Regions from separate parts of the Shewanella inventionis genome, predicted to be linked through region 2. Evidence: predicted binding sites of a transcription regulator. Region 2 holds the regulator's gene; each other region holds the start of a gene.
The links. The regulator LexA, encoded in region 2, represses DNA repair genes until DNA is damaged. The targets are predictions, from matches to a motif close to TACTGTATNNNNATACAGTA.
Positions count from the first base shown of each region.

Region 1 (10,271 bases), 1.7 Mb from region 2:
GGCCAAGCATAAATTTTTGCTATAGCTTAAAAAAGGCCACCACTAGGTGGCCTTTTTTGTTGTACTATATCCAACATACATTTTAAGGGTTAACACAACGTAACTTAATATTATGAAACAATTAATATTACTAATGATTGGATTACTGGCTGTATTGCAATATCGACTATGGCTTGGGGATAACAATTTATCTGAATATTTCGTGCTGCAGACCCAAATTGAAGCGCAGCAGCAGAGTAACGAAAAACTCGTGGCTCGCAATCAGATCCTTAAAGAAGAAATCATTGATTTAAAAAGTGGCACCGAAGCCATTGAAGAGCGTGCCCGAAACGAACTTGGCATGGTCAAAGAAGGCGAAACATTTTATCGTGTTATCGGTACCGATTCTCGCGAACAACCGTTCAATCCATAGTTTAACGTGTGGCAACTTATGTGCGTTAAACTAGCTATAATTATTTTCAGACTGGTTTACTATGCAAAACAACCCTAAATCCATTATTGCCATTGTTCCCGCTGCAGGTATTGGCAGTCGTATGGGGGCTGATAAACCAAAGCAATATTTAATGCTTGGTCAACAGAGTATTTTGGCACATACACTCGATGTACTGTTATCTCATACAGATATCTCGCAAGTTATCGTCGCTTTACACCCACAAGATCAGCATTTCAAACAATTACCCCAAGCAACACACCCCAAACTGAGTCTTGTTATAGGTGGTGGCGAACGAGCTGACTCTGTACTTGCAGCACTTGATTATGCGTTAGCTATTAATCCTCAGGCATGGGTGTTAGTGCATGATGCAGCAAGACCTTGTTTGCGTCATGAAGATATCAACAAATTGATTGGTTCAGTGGAACAACACCCCCAAGGTGCAATTTTAGCCGCACCTGTGCGTGACACCATGAAGCGTAGCGACGCCAGTGGTCAAATCACAAGTACCGTGGACCGCGCTTTATTATGGCATGCATTAACACCGCAATTTTTCCCTATAACAAGCTTGCATCGCAATTTATCTCAGGCGTTAGCCGCGAAAGTGAGTATTACTGACGAGGCGAGTGCAATGGAATGGGCAGGGGTTCGTCCTGGTTTAGTTAATGGCCGTGTTGATAATATAAAAGTGACTCACCCTGATGATTTGCAACTTGCCGCTTTATTTATCTCGCAAGCACAACAATGACATTGTAAAAAAACCTTATTACAAGGATTATCATGAATATACGTATTGGTCATGGCTTTGATGTACATAAGTTTGGTGGTGATAAGCCGCTTATTTTAGGCGGCGTAGTTGTCCCATATGAAACTGGATTAATCGCCCATTCTGACGGTGATGTGGTGTTACATGCCGTAAGTGATGCTATTCTCGGAGCAATGGCGCTAGGCGACATCGGTAAGCATTTTCCTGACACTGACGCTAACTTTGCGGGTGCTAATAGCCGTGAATTGTTAAAGCATTGCTATTTACTCGCACGTAAAAAGCAGTATGTTATTGGCAACTTGGATGTCACAGTTATTGCTCAAGCGCCAAAGATGGCGCCGCATATTGAAGCAATCCGATTATGTTTAAGTGACGATTTACAAACGGATATCGATAACATCAATGTGAAAGCCACTACTACTGAAAAATTGGGTTTTACAGGGCGTAAAGAAGGTATTGCTGTTGAAGCTGTGGTACTGATGGTAAGCCAATCGCGTTAATAATATAGAGAATCTGTATCAGATGAACGAATTACATTACCTTTTGGGTAAACCGTTAAGCCAAGCCGATTTACGTACTCACAATAGCGATTTTATTGTCAAAGAAATTTTGCCTTTTACCCCAACAGGAGAAGGCGAACACCACATGCTGCATATTCAAAAAAATGGCTTGAACACAGTATATGTCGCTGAAATAATTGCCAAGTTTGCAAAAGTGCATCCAAAAGAAGTCACCTTCGCAGGGCAAAAAGATAAAAATGCCATTACTGAGCAGTGGTTTGGTGTACGTATACCCGGTAAAGAAACTCCTGAGTGGGCGCAATTAAATAACGATAAGCTCACGGTGTTATCGAGCAGTCGTCACAGCAAGAAATTACGAATAGGTGCATTGCTCGGAAACCGTTTTGTATTGACCTTGCGCAATATTACCGATATTGCAGACCTTAAGTCTCGGTTAACGCATATTGCTGCCACCGGAGTACCTAACTATTTTGGCGAACAACGCTTTGGACATGATGGCAAAAACCTAGTGATGGGGCGTCAAATGCTAAACGGCGGCCGCAATGTTAAAGATCGCAATAAACGCAGTATGTATTTATCAGCTGTTCGTTCAAACATATTTAACCTGGTCGCATCTCATCGTTTAGCCACACATCAAACACAACCATTAGTCGGTGACTGTGTAATGCTTGCTGGCAGTAAAAGTTATTTTACTGTTGATGCTTGGGACGATGTACTTAACCAGCGCCTTGCTGAAAAAGACATACAATTGTCTGCACCATTATGGGGGCGAGGAACTCCTTTGGCTAAAGAGACCGCTCTTGAAGTCGAAATGGCAGCGTTAACCGATTATGCAAATGATTTGTCTGGGCTTGAAAATGCCGGTTTAAGCCAAGAAAGACGACCTTTGTTACTTGAACCACAAGGAATGAAATGGCAATTTGATGCCGATGTGTTGACCCTTGAGTTTATGTTACCTGCAGGTAGCTATGCGACATCTGTTTTGCGTGAACTTGCTGATTACCAAGATGTTCAAGAACAACAAAGACAAATAATGGTGGCAGAACAGCAAGCCCAGCGTTTATTAGAAGAATCACAACAAAATAACGAGTCGTAAGTCATGATCAATATTTTAGTCAGTAATGATGATGGTGTAAGTGCCCCAGGCATTATTGCATTAACTCAAGCCTTGAGTGAGTTTGCTCAAGTGGTGACCGTCGCACCCGATCGAAATTGTTCAGGCGCGAGTAATTCATTAACCTTGACTAACCCATTAAGAATTAATAACTTAGGAAATGGTTATATTTCCGTTAATGGTACACCAACTGATTGTGTCCATTTAGCGATCAGGCAGTTATGCCCAGCAGAGCCCGATATTGTGGTCTCCGGTATTAATGCAGGTGCCAACATGGGAGATGATACTCTCTATTCCGGTACGGTTGCTGCCGCAATGGAAGGGCGTTTTTTAGGGTTACCTGCAATCGCGATTTCATTAGTCGGAAAGTCGTTAACTCATTATGATAGTGCTGCTATTTATGCGGCTAAAATTGTAAAGGGGTTATTAGCACACCCGATAAATAGCGATCAAATATTAAATGTCAATGTCCCCGATTTGCCTTTAGAGCAAATTAAAGGAATTAAAGTCACACGCTTAGGGGCAAGACATAAAGCCGAAGGCATGATAAAAACCCAAGATCCAGCTGGAAAAGATATTTATTGGCTTGGGCCAGTTGGTCGTGAACAAGATGCCGGTGAAGGTACCGATTTTGGTGCCGTTGCGGCAGGTTATGTATCAATTACACCGTTAACAGTAGATTTAACCGCATATAATCAACTACACGGATTAGCTGAGTGGGTAACAAAAATATGACTAGGGTAGCTTCAACATCAGCAATAAACTTGGCAAAAAAGTTGTCTGATGCAGGGATCCGCCACCCAGCGGTATTGCACGCAGTTGCGAATACACCGCGTGAGTTATTTCTTGACGACGCCCTAGCTCACAAAGCATATGAAAACACCGCACTTCCAATTGGGCAGGGGCAAACGATTTCCCAGCCATATATTGTTGCGCGTATGACCGAGCTTTTACTACAACATAATCCGCAAAAAGTACTCGAAATTGGTACCGGTTCTGGTTACCAAGCTGCTGTGTTGGCATCAATTATTCCGCAGTTGTTTACTATTGAACGCATTAAAGCATTGCAAATCCAGGCTAGACAACGACTTAAACGACTCGATTTGCACAATGTTTCATTTAAGTACGGTGATGGTTGGCAAGGTTGGTCTAACCGAGGCCCATTTGACGGTATTATGGTTACAGCTGCCGCGGCGTCGGTCCCGCAAGCTTTACTTGAGCAACTTGCTGATAAAGGGGTGCTGATCATTCCGGTTGGAGAAGACACCCAACAACTGCTAAAAATTACTCGAATAGGGACTCAATTCCATTCAGAGATAATAGAGGCTGTTAAATTTGTACCATTAATCAATGGTGAATTAGCCTAAAATACATGACTTCTGCTTCATGTAAGTCTGCGCAATATAGATTATCGTGTAGAATAACGTTTGTTTGTATTTTCCCTGTGTATTTTCCTTAAGGACATTGTTTGATGAATAGCGGTTGGCCAAATGGTTTGGTCTTAGCAATCATGCTCACAGGATGTAGCTTTCAAGCTGAACGTCCTGCGCCGGTTGAAAGTTTATCATCAAAAAATCACGGTCCTCGCTACCACAAAGGTTCGCTTAACACTCATCAATATAGAGTAAAAAAGGGTGACACTCTTTACTCAATAGCTTGGGGAGCTGGGCGACATTTTATTGAACTTGCTCGAGACAATAACTTACAGGCACCATATACGATTTATCCTGGGCAAATTATTCATTTATCCAGCCCAAATCGTTCTGTAGCAACACAGGTTAATTCAGCCCAATCCAACAAGTCTAATGTACAAACTCAGGCTGTCACTCAACCTTATTCATCAGTTTCTAATCGTTCTGATTTAAAAATAATTAAGCCAGCTGTTAGCGAAAAGCCCCAGCCACTGGTCGTATCAGACAGAACGAAAAAAGATCTTGATCACAAAGTCGAGCCTGCGTATTCTGTAACAACTACCCAACAAAAAATTAACCAAAATGCAAGCGGACCAGTTGTTAACTTGCCACAGCAAGTTCAGCAATGGCACTGGCCAGTCAGAGGCCGAATCATTGGATATTTTTCGGTATCTGAGCAAGGTAATCAAGGAATTAAGATTGCTGGCAATCGCGGTGATGTCATAAAAGCCGCTGCAGATGGGAGAGTCGTATATGCGGGCAATGCGCTTCGGGGATATGGCAACTTAGTAATTATCAAACATAATGATGATTTTTTAAGTGCTTATGCTCATGCAGATACGATAACGGTTAAAGAAAAGCAATATGTTAGTGCAGGGCAAACAGTTGCAAAAATGGGCAGTACAGGGACAAACCAAGTGATGCTTCACTTTGAAGTGCGTTATCACGGTAAGTCAGTCAACCCATTACGATATCTACCTAAACAGTAATTGTTTAGCAATATAAATAACGGAGGATAAGCAGTGCAGTAGATTACATATCACATATTAGGTTTGGGAGAGCAATTATGAGCCGCAAAAACAGTACTGCTTCAGCAGAACAAATTGTCGATCTAGCTAAACAACCACAAGAGGTTGCAACCAAAAATGGCGATTTGGTACAGCAACTCGAAATTGAAGAAAAAGTCCAAGATGACTTACAAAAAAATCTCGATGCCACTCAATTATATTTAGGTGAAATTGGTTTTTCTCCGCTGCTTACTGCAGAAGAAGAAGTCTATTTTTCACGTAAAGCCCTCAAAGGCTGCGAAAAATCTCGCAACCGAATGATAGAAAGTAATTTACGTCTAGTCGTTAAAATTTCCAGAAGATACAACAATCGCGGATTAGCTTTGCTCGATCTTATTGAAGAGGGCAATTTAGGCCTGATAAGAGCGGTTGAAAAGTTTGACCCTGAACGCGGTTTCCGTTTCTCAACTTATGCTACATGGTGGATTAGGCAAACTATTGAACGTGCCATTATGAATCAGACTCGCACGATCCGACTTCCTATTCATGTGGTAAAAGAACTTAATGTTTACTTGCGCACAGCAAGGCAACTCGCGCAAAAACTTGATCATGAACCCACAGCTGAAGAAATTGCTGAAAAACTCGATGTGTCAACGGGCGACGTGAGTCGTATGCTGAAACTGAATGAGCGAATTACCTCTGTTGATTCACCCATTGGAGGCGACAATGAAAAAGCATTGTTGGATGTAATTGCCGACGACGATTCAGTTGGACCTGATCATAGAGTGCAAAACGAAGATTTATCTAACTCAATTGTAGGTTGGTTAAATGAACTCAACACCAAACAACGTGAAGTATTGGCAAGACGTTTTGGTTTATTAGGATATGTGCCATCAACACTAGAAAACGTCGGTGCTGAAATTGGGTTAACCCGTGAGCGTGTTCGTCAAATACAGGTTGAAGCATTAAAACGTTTAAAAGATTTATTGGGTTCTCAAGGGTTGTCAGTTGAAGCGCTTTTTAGAGACTAATACCCACTTAAATTTACATGAGTTTCTGATGCAATAAATAATAAAAGGACACAGTTAGTGTCCTTTTTATATGGTTAATTTTATGATTAATTTACTAGCTTTTTCAGTTCATACAATAGGTCTAATGCTTGCTTTGGGGTAAAGTCATCGGGGTTTATTCGTGCCAATTTATCCAGTGCAGGAGAGGTCTCAGGCATTGGCGTAAGTAAATTCATGCTTACTTGATGAGGTATGTGCTCGGTCGCAGTAATATCGCGGTTTTCGAGTTGATGCAATTTATGCTTGGCAGCGTTAATGACTTGATTCGGAACACCAGCCAAAGCCGCGACCTGTAAACCATAGCTTTTACTTGCTGCCCCTTCCTGTACTGCGTGCATAAATGCAATAGTATCATCGTGTTCAATGGCATCTAAATGAACATTAACCACCGCGGGCAATAATTCAGGCAGCTGGGTAAGTTCAAAATAATGAGTCGCAAATAACGTCAGAGCACTGACTTGCTTAGCAAGATATTCTGCAGCTGACCAAGCAAGCGATAAACCATCATAGGTTGAGGTTCCGCGGCCTATTTCATCCATTAATACCAAACTGTTTGCTGTGGCATTATGTAAAATATTAGCGGTTTCAGTCATTTCCACCATAAAGGTTGAACGACCTGACGCCAAGTCATCCGAGGCGCCGATACGGGTAAATATGCGATCTACCTCGCCAATTTTTGCCGAGCCAGCAGGCACAAAACAGCCGATATGAGCCATTAGAGTAATTAATGCCACTTGGCGCATGTAAGTCGACTTACCCCCCATGTTAGGGCCTGTAACTATCAGCATTTTTCGTGATGGCGACAAGTCTACAGGGTTAGCGATAAATGCAGATTGACTGACTTGCTCAACAACGGGGTGGCGGCCTGCATTAATATGGATCCCAATCTCATTGGTCATTTGCGGGCATTCATAATTGAGTGTTTGTGCACGTTCGGCAAAGTTACTCAATACATCTAACTGTGCTGCTGCGGTAGCAAAAGCTTGTAACTCATGCAGTTTAGGTAACAATAAATCGAACAGTTGCTCCCACAGTTGTTTCTCAAGTGCTAAGGCTTTACCTTGGCTTGAAAGGACTTTTTCCTCGTATTCTTTTAGCTCAGGAGTAATATAGCGCTCTGTACTTTTTAATGTTTGGCGACGCTGATAGCTCAACGGCACTCTATCAGCTTGTAAGCGGCTCACTTCTATGTAGTAACCATGCACTCGGTTATAGCCCACTTTTAATGTGCTTATACCGGTTTGTTGTTTTTCTCGGGCTTCAAGCTCAACTAAATAATCATTTGCACCTTCACTGAGTTTACGCCATTCATCTAACTCTTCGTGGTAACCCGTTTTTATTACCCCGCCATCTCTAATTAACATTGGAGGGTTATCTATAATGGCCCGTTCAAGCAGGTCATGTTGCTCAGGAAACTCGCCTAATTGGGTTGCTAATGTCATCATTTGTGGCTGTTGACATTGAGACAATGTTTGCTGAATTGACGGCAATAATGCTAACGCTTGCTTTAAACGTGAAAAATCCCTCGGCCTTGCACTGCGCAGTGCTAGGCGGGCCATAATGCGCTCAATATCGCCTAAACTTTTGAGTTGTTCATGAAGAGTATGGTAAAGGTCTTGTTCAATTAATTCATTTACAGCGCTATGGCGTGATTGAATTGCATGACGATCACGAAGTGGCTCATGGATCCAACGTTGTAACATGCGGCTACCCATTGGGGTTGCAGTATTGTCTAGCACCCAAGCCAGGGTATTCTCACGTCCACCAGATAGATTTTGTGTTAGCTCTAAATTACGGCGAGTAGCGGCATCTAAAATGATTGATTCAGACTGGTTAAATCGCACAATTGAATTAATGTGCGGTAGCGCCATTTTTTGGGTGTCTTTAACATACTGCATTAAGCAGCCTGCAGCTTGTAATGCTAAGCGAGCATCACTAATGCCAAAACCATGTAGATCTTTGGTGCCAAATTGATTAAGGAGTAAATTAACGCAGGTATCATAATCAAATTCCCACTCTGGACGGCGGCGTATTCCCTTCATATTGTTAATTAACAACATGTCGGTGAAATCTTCGCTGTACAGTAATTCAGCAGGATGAGTGCGCTGGAGTTCGGCTTCTAATGCTTCACGAGTTGGGAGTTCGGCGATGACAAATCGGCCCGATGAAATATCGAGAGTGGCATAGCCAAAGCCGGTTTTACCCTGGTAAAGTGCTGCAAGTAGATTGTCTTGCCTTTCCTGTAATAAGGCTTCATCTGTTAATGTACCAGGAGTAACAATACGTACAACTTGGCGCTCAACGGGACCTTTAGAGGTTGCCGGATCGCCAATTTGCTCACATATAGCCACTGATTGGCCAATTTGCACCAACTTAGCTAAATAACCTTCCACAGCATGATAAGGAATACCCGCCATAGGAATTGGATCACCGCCACTTTTACCGCGAGCGGTTAATGAAATGCCTAATAGTTCAGATGCTTTTTTTGCATCATCATAAAATAATTCGTAAAAATCACCCATACGATAAAAGAGCAACATGTCAGCATGAGCGGCTTTTAAGCTCAAATATTGTCGCATCATAGGGGTATGTTTTTCTAAATCACTGGTATCAATTGCAGTCATTATGGACATTTCACTTTTATCTATCTTGAGATGTGGTTCTTTATGGCGCTAATCTTAACAATTTTTATCATCGGGGTATCAACCAATTATTAATAAAAATTGATTGCTGGGTAAAATATTGATGTAAAAAGGCAAATTAACGCAACATAAAAAAAAATACCCACAGCACTTGATACTGTATGACTATACAGTATACTGGTGGACATATTGAGATGCGTTACAACATTTCACCTAAATACAAATTGCATTTTACTAAACGTATTGAATGCCTTAAGAGGGTTTTACAATGAAGGTTGATCCAAATAAAGAGAAAGCACTAGCCGCCGTTTTAGGCCAAATTGAAAAACAATTTGGTAAAGGCTCAATTATGAAATTGGGCGAAGATCGCACAATGGATGTTGAAACTATCTCTACCGGTTCACTTTCGTTAGACGTAGCGTTAGGCGCTGGTGGTTTACCAATGGGTCGTATCGTTGAAGTGTACGGACCAGAATCATCAGGTAAAACCACATTAACACTTGAAGTGATTGCAGCAGCTCAACGCCAAGGTAAAACCTGTGCCTTTATTGATGCAGAGCATGCATTAGATCCTATCTATGCTAAAAAGCTAGGCGTAGATATTGATAACCTACTTTGTTCACAGCCTGACACAGGTGAGCAAGCATTGGAAATTTGTGATGCGTTAACACGCTCTGGCGCAGTCGATGTCATTATTGTTGACTCAGTAGCTGCACTTACACCTAAAGCTGAAATTGAAGGCGAAATCGGTGACTCTCACATGGGCTTAGCGGCACGTATGATGAGCCAAGCAATGCGTAAACTTGCAGGTAACCTTAAGCAATCAAATACTTTGCTTATCTTCATTAACCAAATTCGTATGAAGATTGGTGTGATGTTTGGTAACCCAGAAACCACTACAGGTGGTAACGCGCTTAAGTTTTATGCCTCAGTACGTTTAGATATTCGCCGCACAGGTGCAGTAAAAGAAGGTGATGAAGTTGTTGGTAACGAAACTCGCGTTAAAGTCGTAAAAAACAAAATTGCAGCTCCTTTTAAACAAGCTGAATTCCAAATTTTATATGGTCAAGGCATTAACCGTACTGGTGAATTGGTTGATTTAGGTGTACAGCACAAAATTGTTGATAAAGCCGGTGCATGGTATAGCTACAAAGGTGAGAAAATTGGCCAGGGCCGTGCCAATGCGGGTAAATTCTTAACAGAAAATCCAGCTATTGCTGCTGAAATTGATGCAACATTACGTACCATGCTACTTGCAGGCGGTGCTGCTAGCGCGTCAAGTGCTGATGACGGCGATGAAAACATTGAT
Region 1 is NZ_CP082926.1:1,859,771-1,870,041, forward strand. Features, by position in the region: gene eno (phosphopyruvate hydratase) at 1-12, shown strand, start outside; gene ftsB (cell division protein FtsB) at 113-412, shown strand; gene ispD (2-C-methyl-D-erythritol 4-phosphate cytidylyltransferase) at 474-1,178, shown strand; gene ispF (2-C-methyl-D-erythritol 2,4-cyclodiphosphate synthase) at 1,211-1,696, shown strand; gene truD (tRNA pseudouridine(13) synthase TruD) at 1,719-2,813, shown strand; gene surE (5'/3'-nucleotidase SurE) at 2,817-3,566, shown strand; gene K8B83_RS08425 (protein-L-isoaspartate(D-aspartate) O-methyltransferase) at 3,563-4,198, shown strand; gene K8B83_RS08430 (peptidoglycan DD-metalloendopeptidase family protein) at 4,300-5,232, shown strand; gene rpoS (RNA polymerase sigma factor RpoS) at 5,310-6,281, shown strand; gene mutS (DNA mismatch repair protein MutS) at 6,368-8,944, opposite strand; gene recA (recombinase RecA) at 9,231-10,271, shown strand, end outside.
Region 1: recA (recombinase RecA) is a predicted target of LexA. The motif match lies at 9,118-9,137, and genes of this name have one in related genera.

Region 2 (10,271 bases):
TTACTTTGTGGACGGTGCTTTGCCGCATTCATATGATTAGCCATTATTGTCCATGCTCCGCGTGCACACTATCAACAATGGTTTGTCTAACTGCTGAGCTTAATAATTGATTAGCATGATCACGAATTCGAATCACTTCTGCGCGGTGTTCAACACTGCATAGATACCCTAATTCTTTAAGCTTAACGCTTAGGGTATTGTAGAGTTTTTTATCGTAAAACTCTGGCGCAGTAATACCATGCAATGCACCTAAACGCTGGGCCAATAAGTGGCTGTCGGTTTCGAGTTCTGAGCGCTCTAAATCAGGCTTAATTGCCAGTAAGTTAAAGATAATGGCATAACGCTGTAACGTTTCACTGATGGTTTCAGCCATTAATAATAATTGCGCAGTGTAGTTGGGATTGACTTCAAATTGCGTGTCGCCACTGAGTAAACCTTGGTCCACCATAAAGTCTAAAATACTGTCGACATGTTGCTGCACATCTTCAATACCCATAAATAACTCAGCTTTAAGTAAAGGATAAAAGTCCTTAACAACGGCATGTATTGTATTACGGTCGCAAATATCATATTGCACCAAACAGCTAGCGACCAATGACGGCACAGCCATTAAATGAATGATATTGTTACGATAATAGCTCATGGTGATGGCAATTTTTTCATCAACAGAAATAATCTCACCAATCGCATCTTTGGTGCTAACAAACTTATTGAGCGATAAACAATGATCAACAATGGTTTTACCATCGCCTTCGGCAACCGAAGCATAATTGGTATAAGGTACTGCTTTAAGCAATGCTAAATACAAATCTAATTGACGCTCTAACAAGCTGCGCTCTAATGCATTACGCTCAGAAGCAAGCAACACTAAGCTGGTTAAGGTAACTGAACTGGCAGCAGCAGCCCCGTTAATATTGGTCATCACGCGATTAGCCAGCAAATTAACAGACGGTGTAAACCAGGTTGGTTTTTGCTCGGGGTCGTTGGCCACTTCTTCACGCCAATCTGGTGCTTGTTGGTTTAAAAAATTTTGTAAGTTAATAGGCTCACCAAAATTAACATAACCTTGGCCAAAATTACCTAATTTACGAATAGCGCCAAACACTTGCCAAACAGACTCTTTTTGCTTTTTCTTACCGCTGAGCTCTTTGTGATAGGTTGCCACTTCCATAACATGGTCATACCCTAAATACACAGGCACTAGGGTTACAGGGCGTTCAATTCCGCGCAGTACGCTATTGATGGTCATGGCTAACATGCCGGTTTTAGGCGCAAGTAAACGCCCAGTACGCGAACGGCCACCTTCGGTGAAGTATTCAACCGAGTAACCTTTAGCAAATAATTGGTCCAAATATTCACGAAATACTGCGGTGTAAAGCTTATTACCATTAAAGCTGCGACGAATAAAAAACGCCCCACCTCGGCGGAACATAGGGCCAGCAGGCCAAAAGTTTAGATTAATCCCCGCTGCAATATGCGGTGGCACCATGCCCTGGTAATACAAAATGTATGACAGTAATAAGTAGTCCATGTGACTACGATGACAAGGCACGTAGACAATTTCATGGCCATCATGATGGAGCTGACGAATTTGTTCAGCACCTTTAATGTTGATACCACTGTATAATTTGTTCCACAACCAAGTTAAAAAGCGTTCTGCAATACGGACTAAGCTGTCAGAATAATCTGCGGCAATTTCATCTAAATACTCAATGGCTGTTTCGCGCGCTTTTTCTGGCGACACTTTTTTACTAACAGCTTCTTCTTCAATGGCTTTTTTAATTGAATCCGACTTAAGTAACGAAGCAAAAAACATCTGTCTATTGGGTAATTGCGGGCCGGTCATCACTTTACGTTGGCGACTAAAATGCACCCGAGCAACTCGGGTGAGCTTATGAGCTATACGCTTATCGGAACCATGTTCATCGGCCATATAACGCAATGATAATGCATTAGAAAACTGCACAAAGTTATGGCGACCTAAAAACAAAATCATTAGCCATTTACGTAACCACGTAGGGCTTTCACGCTCAAAAACAGCCGCTTTCATGCTGTCGTCTTCTTTGCCGGGTGTGCGCCCCCAATATAAGCTAACAGGCACCAGCTGAATGTCTAAATCCGGACGCTGACGATGAAGTGCCAGTAAGCTGATAAAACAATTGATAAACTTTTCGCCACTTTCGCGTTTGCCAAAAAGAGGTTTACGTCCCTCAAGGCAAACAATACGCGGTACTTTTAATCCATCGACGATTAAAGGCTCATATGGGCTAGGCATACCAAAGCCTTCGGTGATTTCGCTTAAAGCCGCAGCATCACTAATTGACTCTGTTTTCATGACATAAACCAGTGGCTTAGTCGGGTCTAAATTAAGATCATCAAATGGGTCATGCGGCACAACAATGGTATGCACCATCCATTTTTGCACCCATTTTAATGTCCGTAAAAATATTGAATTTGGTTTTGACATGGTTAATTTCGCAATATAAGCCACTGTAATATTGCTGCATAGGATACCAGAAACCACCCTTGTTACACTATCTGGCTGTTTTATCTTTACTTTGTGAACTATCGCCAATGACAGTTCTCAAATAATAAAACCAATAAAACACTTACAAAACATATGGATAACAGCATAACTGCTAGCAAAGAATAAAAAACAGTTGGTTAATACTTGCGCGAACAAAAACACTGTATATAATGACAGTCACTGTATAAAAAGACAGGAATCATCATGAGACCGTTAACGCCACGCCAAGCAGAAATTTTAGACCTAATTAAAAACAATATCGCCGAAACCGGTATGCCACCGACTCGCGCTGAAATTGCCAACCGTCTTGGGTTTAAAAGTGCAAATGCTGCCGAAGAGCATTTAAAAGCATTAGCCAAAAAAGGCTTTATCGAGATCATGCCTGGCACTTCTAGGGGGATCAGATTACCCCAAGAAGACGAACAAGAATCTGGCTTACCGCTTATTGGCCAAGTGGCTGCAGGCGAGCCTATTTTAGCGCAAGAACATGTTGAGCAATATTATCAAGTTGACCCAAGCATGTTTAAACCTGCCGCTGATTTTTTATTACGGGTTCGTGGTGACAGTATGAAAGATATTGGCATTTTAGAAGGTGATTTACTGGCCGTACATAAAATGCAGCAAGCACGAAATGGCCAGGTTGTTGTGGCCCGCGTTGAAGACGATGTTACGGTTAAACGTTTCGAGAAAAAAGGCAATGTGGTGTATCTACATGCTGAAAACGAAGCCTATAACCCAATTAAAGTAGACTTAAGTTGCCAAAGCCTAACCATTGAAGGGCTTGCAGTTGGCGTTATCCGTAATGGAGATTGGTTATGAATAAACTAATGGGCACAGCCCCACGCCACCCAGGCTTATGGGTCGATTTAACCGAAGCTGATATGTACGGCAGCCAAACCATTCAAACATTACAAACCGTGACTCAAGGTGAGTCTGAATTGGGTCAGTTGTGCAGCCAATTAGCTAGCTTGAGCCAACAAGGACGCTGGATTGTACTCATTAGTCCACCACACATTGGCTATAAGCATATGCTTGCTAGCGCTGGCGTAAGAATGGACCGTATTTTATTAGTGCACACTAAAGATGAAGTCGAAACCTTATGGGCCATGGAAAAAGCGCTAACCAGTGGCACGTCAAGTGCGGTTATAACCTGGACCAGCTCATTAGATGCCCGTGACAGCCGCCGTTTAGAAATCGTTGCTAAAAGTGCCCGAGCATTAGGAGTTGTAATCGAAGATGTGAATACTCACTCACAAGAAAAGCACCAAATGGTTAATCCTTCGATGACAACAGCTTCAAGTAATTTTTCAGCATTTCATTAACAACGAACCCATAAACACCAAGCCCTGCATTCAATTCAGGGCTTTTTTTTACATTTTTTCAGACGATTAGCGAACAAAGTGATCTTGATCAAAGTTTGATCTACAAGTAATGTTGTTAACAAGGATGAAACATTGTCTATCCTTAATATGACGTGTATTGGCCGACACAATAGCCATCGATGGGAACACGTCAACATAAATTGATTAGTTCAGTCGTAGGTACAGGTGTGGTGTTCAGCTAACAATAAATGCATAGGCTTAAATGTCTACAACCACCAGTGTACTTTGAAGTCATCAAACTTTTTTGGGAATCGAAGAGTTTGCATAGAGCAGAGACTTACTGTGTGACTCTTCTTTGTAATTGCGGTTTGCAATTAGCAGAGGAGAAGTCTTGTGAAGCAAAGGTGGTATTGTTTATTGGTAGTGCTGTTAGCACTCCCGTTAGGGGCAGCAGAAATGCCCCTCAACATGACTCAAGGTGTGACAGATATCAGTGGTAGGGTTTACGACCTCCATATGACTATTTTATATATCTGTTGTGCAATTGGGTTAGTGGTATTTGGGATCATGATTTACTCAATGATCTATCACCGCAAATCAAAAGGCGCTGTTGCGGCCAATTTTCACGAAAGTACTAAAGTAGAAATTGCCTGGACAGTCATTCCATTTATCATCTTAATTGCGATGGCAATTCCTGCCACCAAAACCTTAATTGCAATGGAAGATCCTAGCAATGCTGATCTGACCATTAAAATTACCGGGTCGCAATGGAAATGGCATTACAGTTATTTCGATAAAGATATCGAATTTTACAGCACACTTTCAACGCCAAGAGAGCAAATCGATGGCGACCAAACCAAAGGTGAAAATTACCTACTTGAAGTAGATAAACCATTAGTGTTGCCGATAAACCGAAAAGTCCGCTTTTTGATGACTTCAGATGATGTAATTCACTCTTGGTGGGTGCCCGCATTTGCCGTGAAAAAAGACGCTAACCCAGGTTTTATTAACGAAGCCTGGACACGTATCGACAAGCCCGGCATTTACCGCGGCCAATGTGCAGAACTGTGCGGCAAAGACCATGGGTTTATGCCCATTGTGGTTAATGCACTGTCTGAAGCGGACTTTGAAAACTGGCTAGTAGAACAAAAACAACTTGCCGAAACCGAAGCCGCAGCAGCGGCTGCCTCCATGTCACAAACCTTATCACTTGCAGAATTAAATCAGCAAGGTGAGCAAGTATACCTTGCCCGCTGTGCAGCGTGTCACCAACCTAATGGAGCAGGCCTTCCTGGTGTATTTCCATCACTTATTGGTAGCCCAATGATTAAAGGCCCTGTGCAAGGTCACCTTGATATAGTGATCAACGGTAAACCCGGTACAGCAATGCAAGCCTTTGCCAAACAGCTATCTGCACAAGAAATTGCCGCAGTTATTACCTATGAGCGTAATGCGTGGGGTAATAACAGTGGCGATGCCGTGCAAACAGCAGATGTTGGCCAATTTTTAAATAGTGGTGCGGCGGTGTCTGAGCCTGTTACAACACAGGTCGCCGACACGGCAACTGCGGTTACTAATTCTGTCACTGATGCGCTAACCGAAACAGTCAACCAGGCCGAAGAAGTGATAGCGCAAGTGGTAGAGCCAAAAGACTTACCCACTCTCACCATGGAACAGCTCATGGCAGAAGGTGAACAAGTTTATGCTACAACCTGTGCAGCGTGTCACCAACCTACTGGCGCAGGTTTACCTGGCGCTTTCCCCTCACTCATTGGCAGTCCTTTAATAACAGGACCGGTTAGCGGGCATATCGATATTGTTATGCACGGTAAACCGGGCACTGCAATGCAGGCATTTAGTAGTCAGCTCAGCCCTCAACAAATGGCTGCGGTGATTACCTATGAGCGTAATGCATGGGGTAATAATTCTGGCGAGGCAGTGCAACCTGCCGATGTCGCAAGCCATGGACAGTAGGGGAAAACCAATGAGCACAACAACGCACGATACACTCGACAATGCGCATGATGAGCATCACCACGGTGCCCCTAAAGGGCTTATGCGCTGGGTACTAACCACTAACCACAAAGACATAGGCACTCTGTATTTATGGTTTAGTTTCATTATGTTTTTAACCGGTGGTGCCATGGCTATGGTCATACGCGCCGAACTATTTCAACCCGGATTACAGTTAGTTGAACCAAACTTTTTTAATCAAATGACTACGGTTCATGGATTAATTATGGTGTTTGGAGCCGTTATGCCGGCCTTTACCGGTTTAGCCAACTGGTTAATTCCTATGATGATTGGTGCCCCTGATATGGCACTGCCGCGAATGAATAACTGGAGCTTTTGGATTTTACCTTTCGCCTTCACCATATTGCTGGCTTCATTATTTATGGAAGGCGGCGGCCCCAACTTTGGCTGGACATTCTACGCACCGTTATCAACGACTTACAGCCCTGATTCAACAGCATTATTTGTCTTTTCTATCCATATTATGGGTATTAGCTCAATTATGGGCGCAATTAACGTGGTGGTTACCATTGTCAATATGCGCGCGCCCGGCATGACATGGATGAAACTACCACTATTTGTATGGACCTGGTTAATCACGGCATTTTTACTCATTGCCGTAATGCCAGTACTTGCAGGTGTCGTAACCATGGTACTGACCGATAAGTTTTTTGGTACTAGCTTTTTTGATGCTGCAGGTGGTGGCGATCCTGTGATGTTCCAACATATTTTTTGGTTCTTTGGGCACCCAGAAGTGTACATCATGATTTTGCCGTCTTTTGGCATTATCTCAGCAATTGTACCTACCTTTAGTCGTAAGCCATTATTTGGCTATTCGTCAATGGTTTATGCAACTGCAAGTATTGCTATTTTGTCATTTTTGGTTTGGGCACACCATATGTTTACTACCGGTATGCCGGTATTTGCTGAGCTGTTTTTCATGTATTGCACCATGCTCATAGCGGTGCCGACAGGGGTAAAAGTGTTTAACTGGGTTGCCACAATGTGGCGAGGCTCTATGACCTTTGAAACTCCAATGTTATTTGCTGTCGCCTTTATCATTTTATTCACTATTGGTGGGTTTTCTGGATTGATGCTCGCCATTACCCCGGCGGATTTCCAATACCATGACACCTATTTTGTGGTAGCTCATTTCCATTATGTACTGGTGACGGGTGCCATTTTCTCCATTATGGCAGCAGCGTATTACTGGCTGCCAAAATGGACTGGCAATATGTACAGCGAAACCTTAGGAAAATGGCACTTTTGGTGCTCGGTAATATCGGTAAATGTGTTGTTTTTCCCGATGCACTTTTTAGGTTTAGCCGGAATGCCACGCCGTATACCTGACTATGCGATTCAATTTGCTGACGTTAATCAAATTGTCTCCATAGGCGGCTTTGCTTTTGGCTTATCACAATTGATCTTTCTAGCGGTCGTTCTTAAGTGCATTAAGGGTGGTAAGCCTGCGGGAGACAATCCTTGGCAAGCCGCCGATGGCTTAGAATGGTCAATTCCTAGCCCTGCGCCTTATCACTCATTTACTACCCCACCGGAGATTAAGTGATATGAGCCCAACGCAAAAATCAAACCGTAAATTACTCACCATGCTTATTTTAGGTTCTATAGGCATGTTTGGGTTTGGTTTTGCCTTGGTACCGCTTTATGACGTGCTGTGCGACACCTTGGGAATTAACGGCAAAACCCAAAATAGCGCCAGCACTTATGACTCGGTAGTTGTTGATAAAAAACGCACAGTGACCATTGAATTTGTTACCCAGGTGCAATCGGGTATGCCATGGGAATTTTCGCCTAAAGTGAACCAAATCACCGTTCACCCTGGTGAGCTAACCCATGCTAAATTTGAAGTTAAAAACCTGTCGGCAAAAAATATTATTGGCCAGGCAATTCCATCGGTTTCGCCTGGTCAAGGCGCGGCATATTTTAACAAAACAGAGTGCTTTTGCTTTAATCAACAACCTCTCGCCGCTGACGCAAGCGCTGAACTACCACTGATATTTTATGTGGACGCTGATTTACCCGCGTCCATTAATACTTTGACTCTCTCTTATACCCTTTACGATATCACCGACAAACAAGCGGTATCGGCAAAGCAAGGAGCAGCAAGATGACAACAAAGCATCAAACTTATTACGTACCAGCCCAAAGTGGTTGGCCTATTATTGGCGCCATTGGTTTATTTTTAATTGCCTTTGGCGCGGGTAATTATATTCAACAACTAGCCACTGAAAAAACCTCTGGCGGTTACATATTATTAGCCGGTATTGCAGTGATAATTTTCATGATATTTGGCTGGTTTAAAACTGTCATTGACGAGTCAATGGCAGGCTTATACTCACCACAAATGGACCGGTCGTTTAGACAAGGCATGAGCTGGTTTATTTTTTCTGAGATAATGTTTTTCGGCGCATTTTTTGGCGCTTTATTCTATGCACGTATGATTTCAGTACCCTGGTTAGGTGGCGCGTCAAACAATGCCATGACCCAGGAAGTATTATGGCCAGCATTTGAAGCCGCATGGCCGCTACTTAAAACCCCAGATGGCACCACAACCGAAGCCATGCCATGGACAGGCTTACCACTCATTAACACCATTATCTTACTGACATCTTCAGTCACCTTACACTTTGCACATGTCAGTTTAGAAAAAGCCAAGCGTAAACCATTAATTATTTGGCTCAGTTTAACGGTGATACTAGGCGCGGCGTTTCTTGCCTTACAGGTAGAAGAATACAGCCATGCTTACCAAGAAATGGGCCTCACACTCACCTCGGGCGTTTACGGCAACACCTTTTTCTTGCTCACGGGTTTCCATGGCATGCACGTCACCATAGGCACCCTATTTTTGATTATTTTGTTGCTCAGAATTATCAAAGGCCATTTTTCCCCAGACAAGCATTTTGCTTTTCAAGCCGGTAGTTGGTATTGGCACTTTGTCGATGTGGTGTGGTTATGCTTATTTATTTTTGTGTACGTGTTGTAATTGCAGATTAATAAGGCCGAGTGTTGGGTTGAATATAGCCCAACCCTAAGGCCACCAGCAGTACCACAATAACCACCACAGAAAATAAAACACGACGACCTAAATACTGACTCATTGATTGCTGATGCTGTCCTTTAACCATAATAAACAAAGCTCTACCCAGGTTAAAAATTATGAATACGAGCAACGAGACTAAAACTAACTTAACGATCAATGGTGTTGTCACGGGCAATCCTTTTGGTGGAGTGAGTGTGTCTCGGGTGTTATTGGTATTGATTACTTTGGTCGTGTTTACCCTTTTGGTCAAGTTAGGGTTTTGGCAACTATCACGCGCGGAGTTTAAACAACAATGGCAACAAACTTTAGTTTTACGAGAGCAGCAAGCCGCCATCAACTACACGCAATTGCTGTCACTAACCCAAACTGAACCAACAGATGCTGAAGAAGCCGCTTTACTGACGGGCTATCGCTTGTCGATAAATGCAACCCCTGTAAAGCAACCCTTATTACTACTCGATAATCAGGTGTATCAAGGTCAGGTTGGGTACCTTGCCTACCAATTATTTGAAGTTACACCCGATAGCCCATGGATTCTAGTGGAGTTAGGATTCGTATCTGCAGGTAAAGATCGTCAAATATTGCCAGCGTTAACGCCTATCACAGCAGGACAATATCAATTAACAGGTCGGGTATATCAAAAACAAGCCAATCCATTAAGTGACGGACTCCACCCAGAAATGCAAGTTGATAAACCTATACGGTTTCAAAATTTAGCCATGCCAGCGTTAGCAAAACTACTACACCATGACATTGCCGCAGCGGTATTACAGCCCGACAGCGTACCGCAATACTCACTGCCGCAACCTTGGGTACCCATTCCGCTGTCGGCGCAAAAACATCAAGGCTACGCATTGCAATGGTTCACCATGGCAGCAGTATTTTTAGGGCTGATGATCTGGGTCGCCTTAAGGCAATTTAGACATCAATAACAACCGTAACACACTAAAATTAAAACGATACGAGGAGATACAATGAACTCCCAACCTAAAAAAAAGAATAACGCATTACTCATATTGCTGGCGGTATTTGTGTTACCCATTGCCGTCGCTAAGCTAGTATTAAGCTTTGATCTTTACAACGGTGGTGCCACAAATAAAGGAATATTGCTACCTAGTGATATTAACTACTCAAATTTAGCCATGCCCAATCCCAAGCCGCACACATGGCAAATGCTGTACTTGTTGCCAAAACGCTGCGAACAAACATGTCAGGACCAATTATATGTGCTGCACCAAAGTTATATCGCTTTGGGTAAAGATCGCGACAGAGTGGTACCTATCATATTAATTAACCATGATAGCGATACTCGCACACTCAACAACTTAAACATGGCTTTTGAACAGGT
Region 2 is NZ_CP082926.1:116,539-126,809, forward strand. Features, by position in the region: gene mtr (tryptophan permease) at 1-44, opposite strand, end outside; gene plsB (glycerol-3-phosphate 1-O-acyltransferase PlsB) at 44-2,467, opposite strand; gene lexA (transcriptional repressor LexA) at 2,732-3,346, shown strand; gene K8B83_RS00585 (cell division inhibitor SulA) at 3,343-3,849, shown strand; gene coxB (cytochrome c oxidase subunit II) at 4,243-5,823, shown strand; gene ctaD (cytochrome c oxidase subunit I) at 5,834-7,429, shown strand; gene K8B83_RS00600 (cytochrome c oxidase assembly protein) at 7,431-7,994, shown strand; gene K8B83_RS00605 (cytochrome c oxidase subunit 3) at 7,991-8,866, shown strand; gene K8B83_RS00610 (DUF2909 domain-containing protein) at 8,874-9,092, opposite strand; gene K8B83_RS00615 (SURF1 family protein) at 9,040-9,855, shown strand; gene K8B83_RS00620 (hypothetical protein) at 9,898-10,271, shown strand, end outside.

Region 3 (10,271 bases), 2.2 Mb from region 2:
GATTTAGCCAAGGTAAAAGACCAAAACCAAATGGGTTATGAAATTTGGTTACGCCGTTATATGGATGCATTAGATACCGAATCGCGTTTAGTTCTTAACCAAGTGGCCCAGCAACAACTTCATTCTCAGCAACTGCAAGCTTTAGGGATTTCATTATGATGACCAAATTTGGCGCCAGCCTTTTATGTATCACAATCGGTTTATCATCGGCGTTTGTTAGTGCTGAAACCATATCTCTTAGTGAGTTAGGTCACTTAGACGTGAGTTATATGTCGCCTAAAAAAGTGGCCAGTTATGAAGGTAGTCCTCTTCCTGCACAAATAGCTCGTTTACCCGGTAACGATTATTGGGTTATGGCGCCTGAAAATATTCAGCAAGTCACGTTTTTAGTGGGGCAGGGGCAAGTTGTCACCAAAGACCAAGCCATTGTCAGATTAACTGGACCAGAAGTGTTTCATTTTTTAGCTCAAATAGAGGCGGCTAAAAGCTTATACGATCTAGCTAAACAGCGTTATGACCGTAATCTGCCTTTACTAAAAAATGGCAGCATTGGCTCTGATAAGTGGCGCGAGATCAGCCAAGATTACTTTAGTGCTCACCTTGAATACGAACATATGCAGCACTTTATGGAGATGGTACAAAGCATTAATGCAGACACTGAGTCGTTGGTGGTCATGGCTCCTGTGGCGGGCATTGTTAATCTTAATTATCTAAATAGCCCCTACAGTGCTGGAGTGCAACTATTCTCGCTTATTCCTACCGAGAGCATTCGGGTGAAAGTAAGTGTGCCTATGAGTCAGTCAACTTCGTTATCTGCGGTGAACATTCATCAATGTCATATTGCCATTGATGAAGTGTCTGCAATTGCTGATGGGGTATTTTTAACAGCTTGGTCTACCCCTGTACCACAAACGTGTAATTTACTCTTAGGGCAACAAATTACTGTGATACCTGAATATCAAAAAGCCGTGTATTTGGTGCCAAAAATTAGTGTGTTTACTTGGCAACAGGAAAGCCAGGTTTTTACCCAAAAAGACCAAGCATTGTCTTTATTGAGTATCGATGTATTAGGCTCTACTGCAGATGATTATATTGTCGCGAGTGATCAAGATTTGAGTCAAATTAAAGTGTTGTCTCAATCTGTCGCGGCAGTGAAAGGTATATTGCTTGGTTTAGGAGGCGAATAATATGCTCGCTTCTGTGATCCGTTTTTCGTTAACTCAGCGCTTGTTTGTGCTGATTGTAGCGTTGATTTTAATGTTAGCGGGTACTCGTGCCTGGTTTAATATTCCTCTTGATGCCTTTCCTGATATTTCGCCTACGCAAGTTAAGATTATTTTAAAAGCACCTGGCATGACGCCTGAAGAAATTGAAGCGCAAATTACTGTACCGATTGAAACAGAGCTTTTAGGGATCCCAAATCAAGCCATTTTACGCTCCACCACTAAGTATGCAATTAGTGATATTACCTTAGATTTTACTGAAGGAACTGATATCTATTGGGCTAGGCAGCAGGTCAGCGAGCGACTAGCGGCGGTATGGGATAGTTTTCCTGAAGGTGTCTCTGGTGGTGTGGCACCAATGAGTACGCCGTTAAGTGAAATCTTTATGTTTACACTTGAAAACCCTAACTTATCGTTAATGGAACGTCGGCAGTTGCTGGAATGGGAAGTCAGACCCTTATTGCGTACCGTTGCTGGTGTGGCGGATGTGAATATTTTAGGCGGCTATGCCAAAAGTTTTAGTATTAGTCCTAATCCTTCTGCCATGGCTGCCGCTGGCGTCAGCTTTGCGGATTTGCAACAGGCGATTACTGACAATAATCATAATGAAGGAGCCGGTAAATTAACCATTGGTACTGATACTATTATTGTGCGTTCAGAGGGGCGAATTGATGATATTGATGAGCTAAAACAGTTAGTGATTAAGGCGGATGATGCGCAAGTTTATCGCTTGATAGATCTAGCTGACGTACAGATCGGCCATTTAGCCCGCTATGGCGCCGTATCAAAAGACGGTGAAGAAGCGGCTGAAGCCTTAATTATTGCACTTAAAGATTCCAACACTGCCCAAGTAGTCACCAATATTAAAGCAAAGTTAGCGCAAATTAATACTTCATTGCCTGAAGGCAGTGAGCTTAACGTTTTTTATGATCGTGCTAATTTAATTAATACTGCAATTGATACCATTTCAAGTGCGTTATTTGAAGCCGTGTTGTTAGTGATTGTATTACTAGCTCTGTTTTTAGGTAATGTCAGGGCCGCTTTAGTTGTGTCATTGTCTTTGCCTCTTGCGGCATTAATGACGTTTTTGATGATGGATTTATTTAATCTGTCAGCAAATTTGATGAGTCTAGGTGGCTTGGTCATCGCGATTGGTATGTTGGTTGATTCATCTGTGGTAGTGGTTGAGAACATGGTTAATCTTATTGCGACTAAGCAACGTTTGCCGCGTTTACACCTTATTTATCGTGCGACTAAAGATGTGGCTATTCCAGTTGTATCAGGCACTGTCATTGTGATGATTGTGTTTTCTCCCTTACTGACATTAACCGGCTTAGAGGGCAAATTGTTTACGCCCGTGGCTGTCACGATTGTCTTTGCCATGTTATCGGCATTGGTGCTGTCCCTTACGGTTATTCCTGTCATTGCCTCTTATCTGGTTAACGAAAAGTCAGCACAAGAGCCTAAAGCGATAGAGAAACTAAAAGCGGCTTATTTGAGCAGTTTAAAAAAGACGTTTACCCATAAAAAGCCGTTTATCATCGTGTCGTTTACTCTGTTAGTGGTTAGTTTAGGGCTATTTAGTCTTGTAGGTAAAACCTTTATGCCGACATTGGATGAAGGCGATATTATTTTACAGCTAGAAAAATCACCTTCTATTTCGCTTGAAGCATCGATTGCTATTGACAAGCAAATTCAAATTACCTTGCTTGATAAGGTGCCAGAAATTAAACAAATGGTTGCTCGAACCGGTTCTGATGAGATTGGTTTAGATCCTATGGGGCTAAATGAAACCGATGTATTTTTGGTACTAGCCCCGCGAGACGAGTGGCGCTTTGCTGACAAGACGCAACTGATTGATGCTATTCGCACTGAACTGCTTAATTTTCCAGGAGTAAATTTTAATTTTACTCAACCTATTCAGATGCGCGTCTCTGAAATGCTTACTGGCAGTATTGGTGATGTGGCCATTAAAGTCTTTGGCACTGATATTGATACACTTGGGCAATTAACGGCACAAATTGAGCAACTTGTCAGTGACACTAGTGGCAGTATCGATGTGAAAATGGCCATGATTGAAGGCAGTCCATTTATTAACTTAACCCTAGATAATGAGCTGGCTCGAGGCTTTGGCATGAGCACCATGGAGTTTTCGCGGTATTTAAAAAGCCAACTGGAAGGTGTTATTGTGACCGAAGTGCTGCAAGGTAAAAAGCGTACCCCAGTACTAATTGCCAATAATCAAGGCGGGTTGAGTAGTATTAATGAGTTGCAGAATGAGTTGTTGGTGATGCCTGATAATTCATTAAAACGTCTTACCGATATCGCTAAATTAACCTATAAAGAAGGCCCTATTTTAATTGAACGCGAACAAGGTGATCGTTTCTCGGTGATTACGACCAACGTGCAAGGCCGAGATATAGTGAGTTTTGTTGAAGAACTCAATGCGAAAATTGACGCTGAGGTTAAGTTACCTAGCGGTTACAGTGTCAGTTTTGGTGGCGAGTTTGAAAATCAACAACGTGCCACTAATAACTTACTACTGGTTATTCCCGTCGCCATTGCGCTTATTACTCTCATTTTGTTTACCACTTTTGGTTCGCTTGCTAAAGCGGGCTTGATTTTGGCTAACGTCCCCTTTGCCATGATGGGCGGGATCGTGAGTTTGTATGTTTCGGGTGAGTATTTATCCGTGCCTGCTTCGGTTGGTTTTATTGCATTACTCGGCGTTGCGGTACTTAACGGTGTGGTGATGGTGAGTTATTACGAGCAGACCAAGCATGTTTTTAGCAGTTTATTGGCGAGAGTCGAGCAAGGTGCAGCAAGACGTTTACGACCGATATTGATGACCGCCACGACAGCCATGTTTGGCTTAATGCCATTGGTGTTTGCATCGGGCCCAGGTGCTGAAATCCAAAAGCCATTAGCTATTGTTGTTATTGGCGGTTTACTAACATCAACCATTACAACCCTTTATTTGTTACCAATCCTTTATTACTGGCTGGAGAAACGTCAATGATCACGGAGCAATTGTTAGTGCTGATCGCTCAAAATGATATTAAGGACGACATCGTTGATACCTTGATTGAACTTGAGTTTTTATCTGGTTTTAGCCTAGGTAATATTTGCGGTTTTAGCCGTGAACACAGCCATTTTAATATCAAAGAGCAAGTTGAAGGGTACAGAGAGTTTTGTAAATTTGAAATTATGCATCCTGTTGCTCATCAAGATGCCTTATTAGATGCCTTGTCTGCGGTTTGTAAACATAATCCGTGTCGATATTGGATTACACCAATCATTCATACTGGCACTTTGTGCTAGCCGCAAAAGAAAAGTGCTAAGTCGATAAAGGAAATAGTTGCTGTGTTTGGCCCATGCAGTCAACTCATTAAGTTTAGTTATAAGAAAGGAAATTGAAATGAGAATTTATCGTTGCCTAACCATGATCTTTTTCGCTTTGCTGGTATCAAATAATGTATGTGCTGGTGAGCTTTTTGTGAATAATAACGATGCGACTATTGAGTTTACTATCGAGCCTACGCGATCTTTGAAGGTAACGTTTGAAAGTAGTGTGACTTTGCATTCAATAGTCATTAGAAATAATGATGGTTATTTACTAAACTTAGATGTTCAAGTGCCAAAAGATCCTGGGACTATTTTTTATTTTAATCTTCCTAAATTACCTCCAGCTAAATATCTTGTTAGATGGAAAAGTCAGCTTAATGGTGGCCCAATAAGCCTTGGTGAAGCAACGATAACCTTAAATGATGACACCTATCCACGGCCTTCTACTAAAAAACCGAAGTACAATATTTTACATAGAAAATTACATGGGTAGTCATACTGTAATTACGCTATTCCTGAGATGTTGCTGATTGAGGCCCCAGCTCTTTATTGCAGGACTAAGTCCTTCCTTGTCATTTACGGCGTAGCGTCCTTGATACATTACATATCAAGAAATGGACTGCCAATTAAAGCGTTTTAGGCATTATTTTAAAGCGATGTGTACCTGTTGATACTCTTTTAGTGCTTGAGAGGTGTTTCCTGAACGAGATTGATTGATGCGACTGTAGTGCGCAATCGTTTTAGCTAAATATCTCATAGCAATGTCTTGCTGTGCAGCATCACTCGCTTGCCAAATTACATTGCCTATAGGGTCAATGTCTGTAAGCGAATCATTAGCAACATTCACAGGGAGTTTGGGATCACGTCTGATATAGAGTATTTCATAAAATCGGCGATTCTCTTCAATCAATTTTTCATCAATTAAACGGCATTCAAGCTTGATCAGATGTTGGCGTAATTCGTACTGGTGGTGCACAGGACAGAGTAAAAAATCGATATGTAGCTGAGGATTTTGCAGGCAAATTGAATTAACTAGCTCGATCATCAAATCTCCACCCACGCCAGCGATAACAACGAGTGGGCTTTCTGAATAATCTGACAAGGGAAGTTTTGCGACATCGATACAATGTACATGCCATTGGGGAATTGGTTGGCGTGGATAAAAACGTTGTAACTTATCTTCTAATTGCTGCATCAAGTTTGGCACAATATCGACAAAATGTATTGTCGGTGAAGCCTGTCTTGATAATAACGCAGCGCCTAATAAGCCATGATCGCAGCAACAATCCCAAATGTGCAAATAGCCTGTTGGGATCATGTCATTAAGTTGGGTTAAGCGCAGGCCAAGTTTCATTGTGCAAATCGTTTATAAAAATAAAACCCGCATTGTAATGATTTTTGAGGTTAATACTATGCAATTTGCAGCAAGATAAATTTACAGGTAATCTATACTGTAATTTTATACAGTAAACGTGCTTTCATGCCTGCGGGCTCTGTAATGATACTAGCCATAAAATGATGGATTATGATTTTATATATTGCTGAAAAACCCAGTTTAGGTAGAGCCATTGCCGATGTGTTACCTAAGCCTCATAAAAAAGGCGATGGCTTTATTACTGCCGCCAACGGCGATTGTGTGTCTTGGTGTATTGGCCATTTGCTTGAGCAAGCTGAGCCAGATGCCTATGACGATGCCTTTAAATCGTGGAAGCTTGAGCATTTGCCTATTGTGCCACAAACCTGGAAGCTACAGCCAAAGCCCAAAACTCGAAGTCAATTAACGGTACTGCGCAAGTTAGTTAAGCAAGCGTCATCGATTATCAATGCCGGCGATCCAGATCGTGAAGGGCAACTGCTGGTAGACGAAGTGATAGCTTATTTAGGCGTAAAAGGCGATAAACTCAATCAAGTTCAGCGCTTATTAATTAGCGATTTAAACCCGCAAGCAGTAAAGCGTGCATTAGGGCAACTGCGTAGCAATCGCGAGTTTGTGCCATTATCAACCTCTGCATTGGCGCGCAGCCGCGCCGATTGGTTATATGGCATGAATATGACACGTGCTTATACTATTCAAGGGCGTAAAGTGGGCTATCAGGGTGTGCTGTCGGTTGGCCGAGTGCAAACGCCTGTATTGGGATTAGTGGTGCGCCGCGATGATGAAATCGCCAATTTTACCCCAAAAGCATTTTACGAGGTGATAGCCCATTTACTGACAGATCAACAACAAGGATTTACTGCCAAATGGCAACCGAGCGAAGCCTGCCAGCCTTATATGGATGAAGATGGCAGAGTATTAGCCAAAGGCCTGGCTGAAAACGTTGTTTCGCGTATATCCGGTAAACCAGCTGAAGTCACTAAGCTTGAAGCCAAAGATAAACGCCAAAATCCGCCACTGCCATACAGTTTATCGGCGCTGCAAATTGATGCTGCCAAACGTTTTGGTTTGTCTGCTAAAGAGGTGCTCGACACTTGCCAGAGTTTATATGAGCGGCATAAATTAATTACTTACCCACGTTCTGACAGTCGTTATTTACCTAAAGAGCAACATGCATTAGCCCCCAAAGTGTTAGATGCAGTGCTTAAAGGCGCGGCTGGGTTAGTTGAAGGCTGCGATGGGCCTAATGCCAAGCTTAAATCTAAAGCATGGGATGACAGTAAGGTCGATGCGCACCATGCCATTGTACCTACCGAAAAAGTGGCGAATTTATCAGCATTATCAAGCAATGAAGCCAAGTTGTACCAACATGTAGCGAGGCAATATTTAGCTCAGTTTTACCCCGCTTATGTGTATGCCGAAACCGCTGTTGAAGTGACCATTGAGGGTGGCTTATTTACGACTAAAGCACGCCAAGATAAAACCCTAGGTTGGAAACAGCTATTTAAGCGAGCAGCTAACAACCAAAACGATTCAAATAGCAATGAAGATGAGCACGACGACAATGCTCAGTCGTTGCCTCCACTGGTTAAGGGGCAAATACTGCAATGTGAGCGTGGTGAGTTATTAGAAAAAATGACTCAAGCGCCAAAACATTTTACTGACGCAACCTTATTAGGTGCCATGACGGGGATTAGCCGCTATGTAACCGATAGTGAGATTAAAAAAATCCTTAAAGACACTGACGGCTTAGGCACTGAGGCCACACGTGCTGGCATTATTGAGTTGCTATTTAAGCGGGGATATTTAACTCGTCAGGGTAAAGCTATTAAAGCGACCGCAGTCGGGGTTGGTTTAATACGCAGTTTACCAGACTCTGCCACCACCCCAGACATGACCGCATTATGGGAAAACAGCCTCGATGCCATTAGCCAAAAACGCTTAAAGTATGACGGCTTTATGCAGCCATTACTCAGCCAATTAGACGGTCTTATTACTCAAGCATCGAGTCAGTTACCCTCGGCATTACAAGGTGTTGCCAGTACTGCGCCAAAACGCAGTTTTAAAAAGCCTTATAAAAAACGAGCTAAAGCCAAAAGTTAATGTATTTGTAACGGCTCACTTCTACCCGACGGGCAGTGTTAATTTAAGCGGGCTAAACGGCGTTGATTTGCGATTGTTTGACAAACATAACCGACTGCATAATTTACCAACAAAAATAACCACACCATTAACTAACCTCAACTCTGGATAAGAGATGTATTGATAACGATATAAATCAACAGATTGACTAAAATCCACTGTCAAGCTTGTGATTTGTTTTGCTAACAAGGCGAATTAACGCGTCAATAGCTAGCCTATTGCAAGTTAATTCAACGCAGTGAGGACGGCAAAGGACTGCTTGAAAGGCGTTTGTTATCCAGAGCTGAGGTTACATAAGTAAGCTGTGCAATAATCCTTGAAAGATCAACACGCCCTAATCCAGCACGCTGTTATCTAAGATGCCTCTATCAATTAGCTGTAACAATAGCTCGCGGGTTTTTTGTTTAAGCATGTCGCGCAACAGCCGAGTTGCAGGAGTAATTGATTGCCTGCTTGGAAAGATTAACCACAGCTCGGTGGGTTTAACTTGATAGTCTGACATAACGGTAACAAGGTTATTGTTGAGTAAATCATGCGCCATATCTAAGCAAGATTTTGCTGATATGCCTTTGCCATTGACACACCAGCGCCTGACCAGATCGGCATCGTTAGCCACCCTATTACCCGACACTTTTACTTTGGTGCTGTCAGTACCTTGAGTAAACTCCCAGATATCATGAGTTAAGTTTTGCAGCTGATACAGCAAGGCGTTGTGCTTTGCTAAGTCTTGCGGTTGGTTTGGTGTGCCGTGTTTGTCTAGGTAAGCTTGCGAGGCACAGATTAGCCTGGGGACATTACAAATTTTAAAGCCATATAAATTGGCATCGTTAGGTGAGCCGTAACGTAAAGCTAAGTCGACAGAGTCGCGGTAAAAGTCGACATTGGTGTCGCTGATGCTAACCCGTAAACTGACTTTTGTATGCGTTTGCATAAAGTCATCAAGCCAGGGGATCACCACATTACGGCCCAAATCTGATGACACAGATAAACGCAGATCACCATCAATAATATCCTGTTCACCTTTCATGTTTTGTTTGGCTTGTTCAAGCAATAATATGGCCTGTTCACATTGTGGAATGTACTTTTCACCTGCACTTGATAAGCGTAATTGCCGAGTGGTACGAATAAACAACTCTGCACCTAAGTTGGCTTCAACCCGCTTTAAGGCCGCACTAGCTGTAGCGGTGCGCATATCTAAATTGGTTGCCGCAGCGGTAATGCTGCGAAACTCAGCAACCTTAAGAACAACATATAAGTCTTCTAGAAGCATGATTGTCTATTTTTAATTGATAATGTTTCAATTATTATGCGGTTTATGTTGGGTAAATCAAGGGGTAATATGGCTTCATTAAGTTTGAACTACACCAAATAAACCCGCTCAAATCTAGCGCTTAACTTGATAACGAGCGAGTAGCCCCGTCACCTGTGGCGGGGAAAGCGAGTTCAGTGAGGTCTGTTTTGTTGTTCTATGTATTGGCGCAAAACCTCGATAGGAGCACCACCTACCGATCCAACAAAGTAACTTGGAGACCAAAGGGCATTTTTACGCCATGCAACCTGATTTAACTCTGGGAAGTGCCTTTTCATTTCACGGCTTGTTATTCCCTTTAGTGCGTTCGTTAATTTAGATAATGACGTTGCCGGGTGATAATCAATCAGTAAGTGTACGTGATCTGATTCACCATTAAATTCTGATAATGTTGCTTGATGATTTTTGCAAATATCGCCCATCATCTCTTTTAGCTTATCTAGATGCTCACTGGTGAAAACCTTTCCCCTGTATTTTGTGATAAATATCAAATGAGCGTGGAGCATGTAAACAACATGCCTGCCTTTTCTTAATTCCATAAATAGACCTTGACTGAGTTTATTATTTAACTATATATTAAACATATCATTTACTCAAATAGACCATGCAAGATCAGCATTCAACGGTGCTCCAATTAGAACGCCAAACTAAGGTTGAAATTAAGTGGAAATTGAAAAAGCCTACAGATTCAAATTAGAACCAACGTCAGAGCAAGCTAAAAAACTGGCTCAAATGGCGGGATGCGGCCGTGTGGTTTTCAATGATAGCCTTGATTATGTGCTTAACATTATTAAAAAATCAGTGGCAATCACGGACAAAAAAGCAATTTATGAGCACCTAAATGATTTATCTTATCAAGATCGCAAGTTGCTTAAAA
Region 3 is NZ_CP082926.1:2,294,688-2,304,958, forward strand. Features, by position in the region: gene K8B83_RS10265 (metal transporter) at 1-159, shown strand, start outside; gene K8B83_RS10270 (efflux RND transporter periplasmic adaptor subunit) at 156-1,187, shown strand; gene K8B83_RS10275 (efflux RND transporter permease subunit) at 1,189-4,242, shown strand; gene K8B83_RS10280 (DUF3240 family protein) at 4,239-4,544, shown strand; gene K8B83_RS10285 (hypothetical protein) at 4,642-5,061, shown strand; gene K8B83_RS10290 (tRNA (adenine(22)-N(1))-methyltransferase) at 5,212-5,922, opposite strand; gene K8B83_RS10295 (DNA topoisomerase III) at 6,094-8,046, shown strand; gene K8B83_RS10300 (LysR family transcriptional regulator) at 8,420-9,355, opposite strand; gene tnpA (IS200/IS605 family transposase) at 9,529-9,933, opposite strand; gene K8B83_RS10310 (RNA-guided endonuclease InsQ/TnpB family protein) at 10,058-10,271, shown strand, end outside.
Region 3: K8B83_RS10295 (DNA topoisomerase III) is a predicted target of LexA. The motif match lies at 6,018-6,037, and genes of this name have one in related genera.